DNA from 3 places in the Pantoea sp. y20 genome. Region 1 is predicted to be linked to each of the others. Evidence: riboswitches for the same ligand, from Rfam matches in the RefSeq annotation. Region 1 holds a riboswitch; each other region holds the start of a gene.

Evidence for each region. Region 1 has a riboswitch for thiamine pyrophosphate ahead of ACYAC5_RS20785 (FAD-dependent oxidoreductase). Riboswitches for the same ligand answer to the same signal wherever they lie in the genome.
Region 2: another riboswitch for thiamine pyrophosphate. It lies ahead of thiB (thiamine ABC transporter substrate binding subunit); the one in region 1 lies ahead of ACYAC5_RS20785 (FAD-dependent oxidoreductase).
Region 3: another riboswitch for thiamine pyrophosphate. It lies ahead of ACYAC5_RS23060 (LuxE/PaaK family acyltransferase); the one in region 1 lies ahead of ACYAC5_RS20785 (FAD-dependent oxidoreductase).

Annotation. Positions count from the first base shown of each region.
Region 1 covers NZ_JBUBNJ010000002.1:213,598-217,860, forward strand. Annotated here, with positions in the region: gene ACYAC5_RS20770 (LysR family transcriptional regulator) at 1-874, opposite strand, end outside; gene ACYAC5_RS20775 (pirin family protein) at 998-1,723, shown strand; gene ACYAC5_RS20780 (6,7-dimethyl-8-ribityllumazine synthase) at 1,853-2,290, opposite strand; TPP riboswitch at 2,466-2,585, shown strand; gene ACYAC5_RS20785 (FAD-dependent oxidoreductase) at 2,715-3,659, shown strand; gene thiS (sulfur carrier protein ThiS) at 3,643-3,840, shown strand; gene ACYAC5_RS20795 (thiazole synthase) at 3,844-4,263, shown strand, end outside.
Region 2 covers NZ_CM142816.1:769,382-773,644, forward strand. Annotated here, with positions in the region: gene thiP (thiamine/thiamine pyrophosphate ABC transporter permease ThiP) at 1-432, opposite strand, end outside; gene thiB (thiamine ABC transporter substrate binding subunit) at 432-1,418, opposite strand; TPP riboswitch at 1,465-1,560, opposite strand; gene sgrR (HTH-type transcriptional regulator SgrR) at 1,596-3,257, opposite strand; gene ACYAC5_RS03460 (MFS transporter) at 3,512-4,263, shown strand, end outside.
Region 3 covers NZ_JBUBNJ010000002.1:714,180-718,442, forward strand. Annotated here, with positions in the region: gene ACYAC5_RS23055 (acyl-CoA reductase) at 1-644, opposite strand, end outside; gene ACYAC5_RS23060 (LuxE/PaaK family acyltransferase) at 641-1,723, opposite strand; TPP riboswitch at 1,825-1,952, opposite strand; gene ACYAC5_RS23065 (DksA/TraR family C4-type zinc finger protein) at 2,076-2,342, shown strand; gene ACYAC5_RS23070 (NYN domain-containing protein) at 2,679-3,368, shown strand; gene ACYAC5_RS23075 (M20 family metallopeptidase) at 3,546-4,263, opposite strand, start outside.

The DNA.
Region 1 (4,263 bases):
ACGCCAACTTCTGCTGCAAAAATGTCATAAACACCCGATTGATCTCACTGCGCTGACGGTGCTGCGGATAGAGCGCATTGAGATGGAGCGAGGTCGGCTGCCACTCTTCCAGCACCTTCACCAGCTCACCGCTCGCCAGCGCTGGCGCCACAATAAACTCTGGCAGCATAATCAGACCCAATCCGGCCACTGCTGCGTCGCGCAGCATTTCCCCGTTATTACTCACCATCGGCCCATGCACGCTAATCACTTTGCGCTGGTCGCCGTTAAACAGTTCCCAGCCGGTCTGGCTTTCGCGCCCGTAGCGCAGACACAAATGCTCGCTCAGCTCCTCCGGCGTTCGCGGTGCGCCTGCGCCCTGCAGGTAGGACGGGCTGCCGCAGATCACGCGGCGGAACTCGCCCAGTCGCCTGGCGATCAAACTCGAATCTGGCAGCGTACCGATGCGAATCGCCATATCAAATCCTTCACCCACCATATCGACATGCCGATCCGCCAGTTCAACCTGAAACTGCAACCCCGGATGCTGGCTGAGAAACTCGGCAATAAACGGCGACAAATGGCTGATACCAAACGACATCGGCACGCTCAGGCGGAAGCTGCCCTGCAGCACCTGACGACGCCCCGATACCGCCAGCTCGGCTTCCTGCACATCATCGAGAATGCGCTGCGCGTGCTGCGCAAACAGCTGGCCGTTATCGGTTACCGATAACTTCCGCGTGTTGCGATTCAGCAGCCGCGCGCCAAGCGACTCCTCCAGCGCGGCGATGCGGCGGCTGACATACTGCTTCGACAGCATCAGCTGTTCGGCGGCAGCGGTGAAGTTGCCAGCTTTGATGACGGCTACATAAATACGGAGATCTTCAATCTGCATATTGTCCACTTTTCGGTGACAGTCATTGTCATTTTGACGCATTGTTAGGCAAATCAGTTTACGTATACTTGTTTGCAACGGGAAGGGCAATCGCCTCCCAACAGCAAATTTGAGGAGCAGACCATGATTGAACAACGCCTGTCAGAACAACGCGGAGTGGGTGACCACGGTTGGTTGAACTCGCATCATACGTTCTCTTTTGCCAGTTACTGGGATCCAAAACAAACCGGCTTCTCAGATTTGCTGGTGATCAATGATGACCGCGTTGCACCGGGTCGCGGTTTTGGTGCGCATCCGCACAACAACATGGAGATCATCTCCTACGTGCTGGAAGGCGCGCTGGAGCATAAAGATTCCATGGGCACCGGTTCGGTGATTGTGCCGGGTGATGTGCAGCTAATGAGCGCCGGCAGCGGCGTCACGCACAGCGAGTTTAACCACTCGAAAACGGACAACGTGCACTTCCTGCAGATCTGGATTGTGCCTGGCGAACGTAATTCGCCTCCCGGTTATCAGCAGATTTCAGTGGCGGAACGTGACAAACGCGGTCAGCTGCGCCTGATTATTTCGCCGGCAGGGGATAACGGTTCACTCAGCGTGCGTCAGGATATTCGCGTTTATGCCGGACTGTTCGACGGTGTCGAGCAGCAAACCTTCGCGTTGGATGCCGATCGTTACGCCTATATTCACGTGGCTCGCGGCAGCATCGAAGTGAACGGCGTGAAGTTCAAAGAGGGCGACGGTGCACGCGTTCGCAACGAAAGCGCGCTGCAGTTTGCTAACGGTGATGATGCGGAAGTGCTGGTGTTTGATCTGCGTCCGCTGGAAGTGAATCATCCACAGCGTTAATGACGAATAGCAAGTACTTTGTTCGTTAGACTATTTTACGAGATGACTGGCACTATTCTGAAAATGAGCCGTTGAAGGTCATCATAAATAAAAAGGGAGCGCCTGAAGAGGTGCTCCCTTTTTAATGCATCAATCAATCGACAAATTATGGATCGCTAACACTGCGCGCGCCGCTTCTTTGCCTTTCTTAATGAAATGCTCGGTATAGAAGTTTTCAATCACATCAACCGGCTGGAAATTATGTGGCGTTAAAGAAACGGAAAATACCGGTACGTTGGTGGTCAGCTGCACATTCATCAAGCCATCAACCACCGCAGCGGCAACGAAATCATGGCGATAGATACCGCCGTCAACCACCAGCGCAGCGCAGACAATCGCATCGTATTTGCCGGTTTCGGCCAAACGCTTAGCCAGCAGCGGCATTTCAAATGCGCCAGGCACTTCCAGCACTTTTAATTCCGCTTCTACGGATTGATCGGCTAATTCTTTTTCAAAACCCACCAAGGCATTATGGACAATTTCTTTGTGCCAGCCGGCTTTAATAAATGCAATTTTAATATTGTTCATGGTTATTCCGACATCACCTGTAATGTTTTCTTGCGCATAAAATAATGTGTTTGTATACCATATGTTACGTTTGTGATCCACAAAGCCTAAGTAGCGATAAATGCCGTGATGCTAAATGCCACGTAAAGCATCCGGTTATTCCGCGCTTGACGGCGACCATCGCCTGCAATACAAATAGACGCGTCGGGGGAGTCTCGCCAAAGAGACTGAGAGGCTAATAGCGCACTGCGCGGTTTAGCGACCCTTTGAACCTGACCCAGTTGATACTGGCGTAGGAAGACTGACAGTCTTTATCATTGGGCTGTCTGGCGCTCAAACCAGCTCGATGTATGCGCCATTTCCCTTCTCCTGTATCTGCGGGTCTCAGCTAACACTGAGAGGCCGATGTGAATTCCCCCTGTTTGAACATCCTGGAACCGGCGCTGTGAGCCGCTGGAGCGTGCTTGGCTGCGGCGTGGCGGGCCTATGCGTAGCCACTTTACTAGCGGAACGCGGTGAAGACGTTGAGGTGATGGGCGATGACGCGCGCCGCCCGGCATCGTGGTTTGCTGGCGGCATGCTGGCGCCCTGGTGTGAAGCCGAGAGCGCGCCGCGCGATGTTATCACTCTTGGGCAACACGCCGCCGCGTGGTGGCAACAGCGCGTCAGCAGCGTCGAGCATCAGGGCACGTTGGTGGTTGCGCCGCCGCGCGATAGCCAGGAACTCAACCGTTTCGCCCGCATGACCGAGCAGCATCAATGGGTCGATCCCGCCAACATTGAACCGGCGCTGGAAGGGCGCTTTACGCGCGGTCTGTTTTTCGCCGGTGAAGCGCATCTCGATCCGCGTCTGGCGTTGCAGGAGATGCGTGACGCGCTGATCGCGCGCGGCGTGTCATTCAGCAATCACGCGCCGAGCGGCCAAATTATCGATTGTCGCGGCATCCACGCTGCGCCGCAACTGCCGCGCCTGCGCGCGGTGCGCGGCGAGATGCTGATTTTGCACAGCGATGAAGTGCAGTTTTCCCGCCCGATTCGTCTGCTGCATCCGCGTTTTCCCTGCTATCTGGTGCCGCGTCGCGGCGGCCATTTTATGCTCGGCGCCACCATGATTGAGAGCGACGATGCCAGCGCCATCAGCGCGCGCGCCATGATGGAGTTACTCAGCGCCGCCTATGCCATCCATCCCGCATTAGCCGAAGCGCGCGTGATTGAGAGCGGCAGCGGGCTGCGTCCGGCTTATCCGGCGAATCTGCCGGAAATCCACTATCACAATCACACCTTTTATCTCAACGGCATGTATCGCCACGGTTTTCTACTGGCGCCAATGCTGGCAGAGCAGCTGATGCAACGCATTTCTGGGGAGCTCAACTATGAATATTCAGCTTAACGGCCGCCTCATCAACACGCAGGCAACAAGCCTGAGCGAATTGCTGATCGAGCAGCAAATTGATGTGGCCTGCGTCGCCACCGCCTATAACGGTGCGTTTGTGCCAAAAAGTCAGTACGACACGCAGCGGCTGGATGAAGGTTGCCAGCTTGAAGTGCTGTCACCGATGCAGGGAGGTTAAGCGATGTTTTACGATTTTGAACCGCAATCACGCTTCCTGCTCGGCACCGCTGGCTATCCTTCACCCGCTATTTTGCAGCAGGCGATTGCCGCCGCTGGCACCGACATCATCACCGTCAGTTTGCGGCGCGAAGGCGCGGCAGGCGCGGCATTCCGCGAACTGCTGACCAGCCTCAATATCCGCGTGTTACCGAATACCGCCGGTTGTCACACGGTAAAAGAGGCCGTCACCACCGCGCACATGGCGCGCGAACTGTTCAACACCGCGTGGATCAAACTGGAAGTGATTGGTCATGCCGACACGCTGCAACCCGATCCTTTCGCACTGGTGGAAGCCGCGCGCATCCTCAGCGCAGAGGGTTTTCAGGTATTTCCGTACACCACCGAAGATCTGATCGTCGGCGAAAAGCTGCTGGCGGCGGGC
Region 2 (4,263 bases), on a different replicon from region 1:
CGGCAGGTTAAAGAAGACGTGCGCCAGCAGAATGCCCTGCAGGCCATACGGCGAAAAGTGGTAGTCAAAGCCGATGGTCGCGCACAGTTGTGCCAGCCAGCCGCTGCGACCGTACACGCTGAGCAAGCCAAACACCGCCACCAGCACCGGCAGCACCAGCGTCATGGCGCACAGACGTAGCAACAGATTGCGTCCCGGAAAACGGCGGCGGTAGAGCGCGCGCGCCAGCAGGATCGCGGGCAACACCGACAGCAGCGCCGACAGCAGCGCCTGCTCAAACGAGAACAGCAGCACATGATGCAAATAGCTGTCGTCGAGTAGCGCGCGCCAGTCGGTGGCCGGAGCGACCACCACCAATGCACCAAACGCCAGCAGCGCCACCGCGCACAGCAACAGCGCGATGGCGCTACCGGGAATCAACCAGCCGGGCATTAACGGCTAACGGCGCGTTGCCATGCGCTGATCCACGCGGCGCGATGGTCGGCGACTTCGGCTGACGTGAATTGCAACGCCTTCGCGGGCACCTGCAGCGCTTGATAACCGGCTGGCAGATCGCTTTTGATCACCGGATACATCCAGTTGCCGGTGGGAATGGTCTGCTGGAAGGCCGGAGAAACCATAAACTGCATGAACTGCTGCGCCAGCTTGGGCTGTTTACTGCTGGCGAGCTGCGCGGCGACTTCCACCTGTAAATAGTGGCCTTCACTGAATTCGGCTGCGGCGTAGTTCTCTTTCTTCTCTTCGATAATGTGATAAGCCGGAGACGTGGTGTAGCTCAACACCAGATCGCCTTCGCCTTTCAGGAACAGGCCGTAAGCTTCGCTCCAGCCTTTAGTGACGGTAACGGTTTTTTGCGCCAGCTTCTGCCACGCATCAGCTGCGTTATCGCCATACACTTTTTGCATCCACAGCAGCAGGCCAAGACCCGGCGTGCTGGTACGCGGATCTTCATAAATCACGCGCCATTTTTCCGGGCTTTCGACCAGCTCTTTCAGGCTTTTCGGCGGGTTCTTCAGTTTGTTTTTATCGTAGACGAAAGCGAAGTAGCCATAATCGAACGGGATAAAGGTTTGATTGTTCCAGCCATCCGGCAGTTTTAGGCTGCGGGTATCGACGCTGCTGTTGGCAAACAAGCCGGTTTTCTCCGCTGCCTGCACCAGATTGTTATCCAGCCCCAGCACTACATCGGCTTTGCTGTTTTTGCCTTCCATGCGCACGCGATTGAGCAGCGATACACCATCTTCCAGCGCCACATACTTCAATTCGCAGTCGCACTGCGCTTCAAAGGCTTTTTTTACCGCCGGACCGGGGCCCCAATCGGCAGAGAACGAATCGTAGGTGTAGACGGTCAGAACCGGTTTAGCAGCGAAAGCCGGAGCCGTAACCAGCAGCAACATAGGCAGAACTTTGTTTAACACTTTGCGCTCCTTGAGGAGAAGAGATGTTGAGTCGCAAAGGATCTGAGGCGTGAGGCATCTCAAATCCCTACGCCGGTATTAGCCGGATCAGGTTCGACGGGTTTCTCTCAGCCCTGATATCAAGGCACCCCGTTGAGAACGGCTCATTCTAGACATTTATATGACAGCGCGAAAGGATCACAGCTCCGGTGGTGCAAACCAGGCTGATTTGAAGTCAAACCAGCCGAGCGTATTCAGCCGCACGCCGCGCATACTGCGTTGCCCTTCCAGTAGCAGCCAGTGATGGAACAGCGGATGCAGATAGTCGCGGTCGATCAGCTGTTTGCTCCATTCCGCCAGCGGTAACGCTTTCTGCCGCCAGCGCGCGGCATCGGCTTGCCAGTCAATCGGGATGCAGTGATGCATCAACGGCAACTCGAATAGTTGCGCGAACAGCGCGTACTCCAGCGGCAGGGTAAAGTTGACGCTGCCAAGCCAGATATCACTTTCACCTTCGCCCTCGAACCACGCTTCGTAGCTCACGACACGAGTAATTAGCTCAACACCTTGCTGCGCCAGCAGCGGTCGCAGCGCGTTAGCAATACCTTCATGCTCAACGTGATGGCTGTACCAGCTCAGCGTCAGCTGAGTTAAGCCTGCCGGTTTATCGGCGGAGGTGAGATCGCGGCGATGGTGCCAGCGCGGCAGCAAGCCATAAGCCGGGAACCAGTAACGCTGATAGCCGACGCCAGCATGATTCAGTAAGGCGATGGGATTAAACAGATAGCTTACCCAGCGGCGGAAATGCGCATCGCGACCCAACTCGGAGCGCTGATCGTACAGCAGGAAGTAGCAGCCTTCTTCCAGACGACTCTCTTCCGATTTTTCATCGGCGGTTTCGCCCTGCAACTTGACTCCGGCATACACCAGCTCGTCGCTGATCTCCGGCAGCACCCAAATCGACACATCGTCAATCAGCGCGCGATAGCCAAAGTAATCATCAAAGGCGGCGATCTTCAGCTGCGTTTGCTGATTGCGCACCACGCTGTACGGACCGGTGCCAAGCGGCTGGCGGGCAAACTGGCGTAACGTGGGCCATTCGCGCGGCAGGATCATCGCGCTGACGCTGGCCAGCAGCCACGGCAACCAATCGTCCGGCTGGCTCAGATGGATATCCAGCGTCCAGGGCGCGGGCGAATCCAGTTTACTGATGTGAGAAAACAGCGGCTGGCTGCGCACGCGCTCCAGCGAAGCAATCACATCCGCCATTTCCAGTTCACGGCCATGATGAAAACGAATCGCCGGGCGCAGGAAGAAACGCCACTGCAGCGGCGAGGTTTGCTGCCAGTGATGGGCGATATCGGGTTCGATTTCCCCCTTTTCCTCATTTATGCGCATCAGGCCGTTGAAAATTTGTCGTGCCAGATGGGTTTCCGAGCGGCGCAGCGGCGAACCGGGCAGCAAATTGGGCAGCGGGCGATAATAGAGCACGCGCAGGATGTGTTTGCCCTGGCGGAAGCTGCGGCCTAAATGCGCCGCAATCATCTGGCGCACCTGGTTTTTATCGCCCACCAGCTGCACTAACTGTTCGATGCGATCTTGTTCCAGCAGATCCTCGGCGCGCTGCTGCTGGAGCGCCAGGCCGGTGTAGCAAAAACTCAGCATTGAGCGCTTGCCGCGTCCCGCTTCTGCCTGCCAAATCAGCCAGCCTTCGCTTTGCATGGCGTTGAGCAGGTTACGCATATGGCGACGCGAGCAGTGCAGCAGATCGGCCAGCTCGCTGAGCGTGGTTTCCTGATCCTGCCCCTGACAGCTTTGCCATAGGCGGATAAATTGCTGCTGCAGACGTGAAGAGGACATAAAAGGGGAACTCCTTGTCAGAATCGCTCAGTTTTTCCTGCCTCATATTAGAGGCATACTGCCCGGCAATGGAAGAGCGGGAGGCATTCAGTAATGAATGGCGCTCTGCCAGCGGTTCCGCCGACGTGGAACCCCTTTCTGAGTAGGGTGCATTTTCACCGCCAGCAGCGCTTTATCTGCTGGCTTTTTTCGTTTTGCTGTAGAATCTTCTACCCTCATTTCTCTACCTTTTTTATTCGCAAAGGGATTTCTGCATGAAATCGCTGTTAACGCGTCAACGTCGCATCAATCCGGTCTACCTCTCGTTTATGGCGGTGTCGTTTATGACCGGCGTGGCCGGTGCGCTGCAGGCGCCGACGCTGAGCCTGTTTCTGACGCGCGAAGTGCAGGTAAGTCCGTTCTGGGTCGGCTTGTTCTTTACCATCAATGCGATCGCGGGGATTGTGGTCAGCCTACTGATGGCGAAACGCTCCGATAATCAGGGCGATCGCCGCAACCTGATTCTGTTTTGCTGCCTGATGGCCACGCTGAATGCGCTGCTGTTTGCCTTCAATCGCCACTATTTAACGCTGGTGACGCTGGGCGTGTTTTTGTCGGCGCTGGCCAGCGTGTCGATTCCGCAGGTGTTCGCCCTCGCGCGGGAATATGCCGATCAGTCGGCGCGTGAAGTGGTGATGTTCAGCTCGGTGATGCGTGCGCAGCTGTCGTTGGCATGGGTGATCGGGCCACCGCTGTCGTTTGCGCTGGCGCTTAATTACGGTTTTGTGACGCTGTTTTGCGTGGCGGCGGGGATTTTCCTGCTAAGCATGCTGCTGATCTGGCGCACCTTGCCCTCGGTACCGCGCGTGGTGGTCTCGCCTGAAGAGGTGCTGACGCAGCTGAGCCCGTGGAAAGACAGTCAGGTGCGGTTGCTGTTTATCGCCTCCGTCACCATGTGGGCGTGCAACACCATGTATATCATTGATATGCCGCTGTATATCAGTACCACGCTTGGCCTGCCGGAGAA
Region 3 (4,263 bases), 280 kb from region 1:
CCTTTCCACCACACCACCGCGATACATTCGCCCAGGTTAGGATCGATCTCCGCCAGCAACTGCGCGAACCAGCTTGCCATCAGCGGCTCATTGCCTGGCAGTTTACCGATGGTGCCCGCCTTAACCAGCAGACCGCAAATCAAACTCCACAGCGGCAAGCCCGGCACGTTGCCCGCCCAGATATGCATTAACAATTGCGGGCCAAATGCGCGCGCAAAGCCGCCTTTGGGGCGCGGCTGGAAATCGTCGAGCATCTGCGCATCGGCGAAATCCTCCGCCAGAAAGCGCTTCAGCTGCGGCTGACGAAAGGTTTTCAGATAGCCGGTAAGGCCAAGCCGCACCATCTCGGCATCGTAACCGGTGACGATGGGCAGCAGCTTTTCGGCCTTGATGCGCAGTGGATGATGACGATCGAGCAGTCGCGCCACCGCTTCATCAATGATGCCCATGATCTGCGCCACGCTCAGCTGCTGGAGATAAGCGCGGGCGTTGGTGCGGATGCGCGTTGCGAGCGCCTTTATCTGCGCGTCATCAAGTTGCGGAACGCAAACCTCGAGGCTTTCGCCACGATGATTGAAACTCAGCGTGTGCCAATGCACTTCGTCAGCGGAGAGGCCCGGCAGATGTCCGGCAATTTCTTTCACGACTGTGCCTGCGCGCTGGCGAGAAACGCTTCCATGGTCAGCGAACAGCCTTTGGCATCAGCGCCGGTCGCGCGTCCCAGCAGATGGAATCCACCGGGCACCATCACGCCTGCATCTTCCGTTAACAAAGCGGACACCGAGTTGAAATGCGCCAGATCGTGATGCGCCAGCACGCCAACTTCGCCGTCCGGCACATCATCACCGGTAAGCGGATTGACCACGCGCGTGCGGATCCAGTGCGGCCCGGATTTCACCGGCGGGCAGCGCTCATTGCCCGCGTCGTAAAACTGCGTGCTGATTTCCGTCATGCCGTACATGTTGATGCAGTGGGAACGCGGAATGCCGAAGGCATGAGAGAGCGAAGCGTAGAATTCTTCCGCGCCCATCTCGCGCGACTGGCCTTTGAAACCGCCGGTATCGAGAATGCGGCTACCTGCTGGCAGCGCGAAGCGGCGTTTTTGGCGCTGCATGTTATCCAGCAGAGGCACAAAGCTGTAACTGGCGCCCAGCAACGCGTACGGTTCGCCGCCCGCTTCGGCCTGTTCCAGCGCAGTGAACAGACGATTGGTTTCGAGGCCATGTTCGCCCACCATCACTTCACTGTCCGGCGTGCCACACTCCTGCAGCGCCAATTTAAGATAGGTCGCCAGCGAGGAGTTCGGCATCGCTACAGTATCCGGGAACAAAATGCCCATGCGGATGCGATCGCGGCCCGCCATAAAGCGACGGCGGAAGTTGAGCAGCATCGATTTTTTCCACACCTCCAGCGTCGAATGGTAACTGCGCCCTTTTACCGTGCCGGTGGTGCCGCTGGTCATAAAGATCTCGGCAATTTGGTCGGTGGGACGGCAGCTGAGCGTCAGATCTTTGAAGGCATTAATCGGGATGGCGGGAATGTTGCGCCAGTTTTTCACCGTCAGCGGCGTGCGTCCGCGCTGGGTGGCGAAGCGGCGATAAGGGGAATTGTGTGCGAACTGATAAGCGAAGATTTCGAGGGCCAGCTGGTTGAAATCGTCGTCTGAGCTATCTTCGCGCTGCAGGAATGTCAGCAGAGCCTGGATGATGTGTGTTTCGTTCATGTGCGTCGCCACCTTTGCGATTGCGCAGAGACTCTCAGGCAACGCCTGAAGAGCGCGAACTGTCCGCTACAAAGCACAAAGAGGGAATCAGGGCGCGATATCGCCCTGCGGTTCCGCATCCCTACGCCGGTATTAGCCGGATCAGGTTCAGAGGGTCACTACGTTGCCCGCGCATACACGCCAGCCGGTAGAATCTCAGCCCCTTAACAGAGCACCCCTTGGAACAAGCCGCAGTCTAGGATGGCGCGCGATGATGTGTCAACCATGTTAAATACGCGTGAAAATTTGAGCTGCCCGACACAAATCACGTCATGTCTTATACTCAGAGCATGAGTATTTGCGGAGGTGATGTATGGCTGGCGGTTGGTCAGAAGATGGTGCGGTACACAAACAAATTGATGCCACGGTAGATGATGCGGTGGCACGCGCTCGTGAAAATCTTGGGCACGGTGAAAGTGCTGAATTTTGCGACGAGTGCGGCGAACCGATCCCGGAAGCGCGTCGCGCAGCATTGGCTGGCGTACGTTACTGCGTGAATTGCCAGAGCAAGATCGATAAAAAACAGGCGGCGATCAGCGGTTATAACCGCCGTGGAAGTAAGGATAGTCAGTTGAGATAGTTATTTAAATTAGCAATTCAGGTTAATGGATATTTTAAAATTTCATTTGCACTCGTTACTTTTAATTAGAATTACCATTAATCTGAAGCAAGACCATTCGCATATCTCCCGATTTTTCAAAGTTAAATACTGCAGCACTATTGCTGAAGCCGAAAGAAGAGCCTAATTTTACAAACTTTATGGCTTAGATTTCACCTTGAGCAACTTGAGTTTAGCCAGTAATGCTGATAAGTTAGCCACACAACTCAACCCTGTACGCAGCGATTCAGTTCACTGGCCGTTAGGGTGAAAAAACCGGCTCAGGCCGGTTTTTTCGTATCTTAAGGAAGGATAAGAGTGCGTACTGCAATATTCATTGATGGATACAATGTATTTTATGGACTCCTTGCAGGTACGCCTTATAAATGGCTCAACTTGTCATTGCTGCTGTCGCATATATGCCGGGTACAGGATCCGACTGCCATAATTGAAACAATAAATTATTATACCTCCTCGGTTATTCCCCACCTCGCCACACGCGGTATTGAATCCCGACACGCTCAGGATACTTATATTCGCGCGCTGAAAACGACCGGAATAAATATCTTCACCGGACGTCATCGACTTGAGCACGCTCGGGCTCCACGTTTCATTAGTAAAAAACTACCCGCATCACGTCTCGATAAGGTAGATATCTGGGAGCTGGAAGAGAAAGAAACCGACGTGAATATTGCCATCAGCATGTATCGTTTGTTTGCTAAACAGCAGACGTTGCCAATAGAAGAGAGGATCGCGCAGCTGGTGTTAGTATCGGCTGACACCGACATGACGCCAGCACTTAAGGCGATTCGCGAAGATTTTCCCGACATTCGTATCGGGATCATTTTGCCGCACCGCCAGGGCAACGTCCGTGGTGTTCCGGGTTCACTGCAGAATCATAGTCACTGGATACGCAGAACGATCACCAATGAAGAGCTTGATGCATGCCAGTTTCCTGTTCGGGTTGCGACGCATAAAAAACCTGCGGTTAAACCCGAATATTGGTAAGCATCAAAACCACGCCATTTAATGCGCCTCGCGGTAAATGGCATAGCTCGCGATGTTCTCCGTCGTGGCCTATTTCATATCGAAACGTAATGCGGGAACGGTTACTGATAAATCATTCAGTTCAACGTCCTGCGTCAGGCTAAATCCTATCAGCTCTCATCAGCGCTTAAACCTGCATTACGCGGCCTCAACCGGCTGGCAAATCTCCAGAATGGCCAGCAGATAGATGCGCACCATGTCGAGGAATTCACTGATTTCTACGCGCTCATCCGGCATGGTGTTGTATTTGCCGCCTGGCCCACAGACGATCCCTTCCATGCCCGCATGCTGATAGAGATGTGCCGCATCGGTGCCGAAGAACGCCGGAGGCGTGATCACGCCGGTGGGCTGTTCGGTGCCGCGCACGGTTTTCCAGCCGCGATTCACCGCTTTGACGATGGCGGACTCCGGGGACACTTCGAACGGTAACATGGTGGGTTTATCACGAATGCCATCATCATAAAGCTCGGCTTTCAGGCCCGGATAGCGTTGGCATAAGGTATTCAGCAGCGCCTGCAGATCGGCGAGCACACCTTCCACCGTTTGTCCTGGCGCGAAACGTGCCGAGCCTTTTAAGCGCACAAAGTCAGCCACCTGCGGCGGTCGCCACTCTTCCAGATCGCGGCCTAACGCGCCATGCACGGTACCGATATGACCACGGTTAATCTTGCGATGCTCAGCGGTTTTCGCGCCGCTAAAGGTCATGCCGTTAATCTGCGGAATCAGCTCGACGGCGGCGCTGATCGCGTCCACCGCTTCTTCCCGTTTTGACAGATGGCGCGTATCGCCGGTGAGCTCAATAGTAAACATCAGCGAACCGGCGTGCATGGTCAGCGCTTGCAGATCGGTGGGTTCG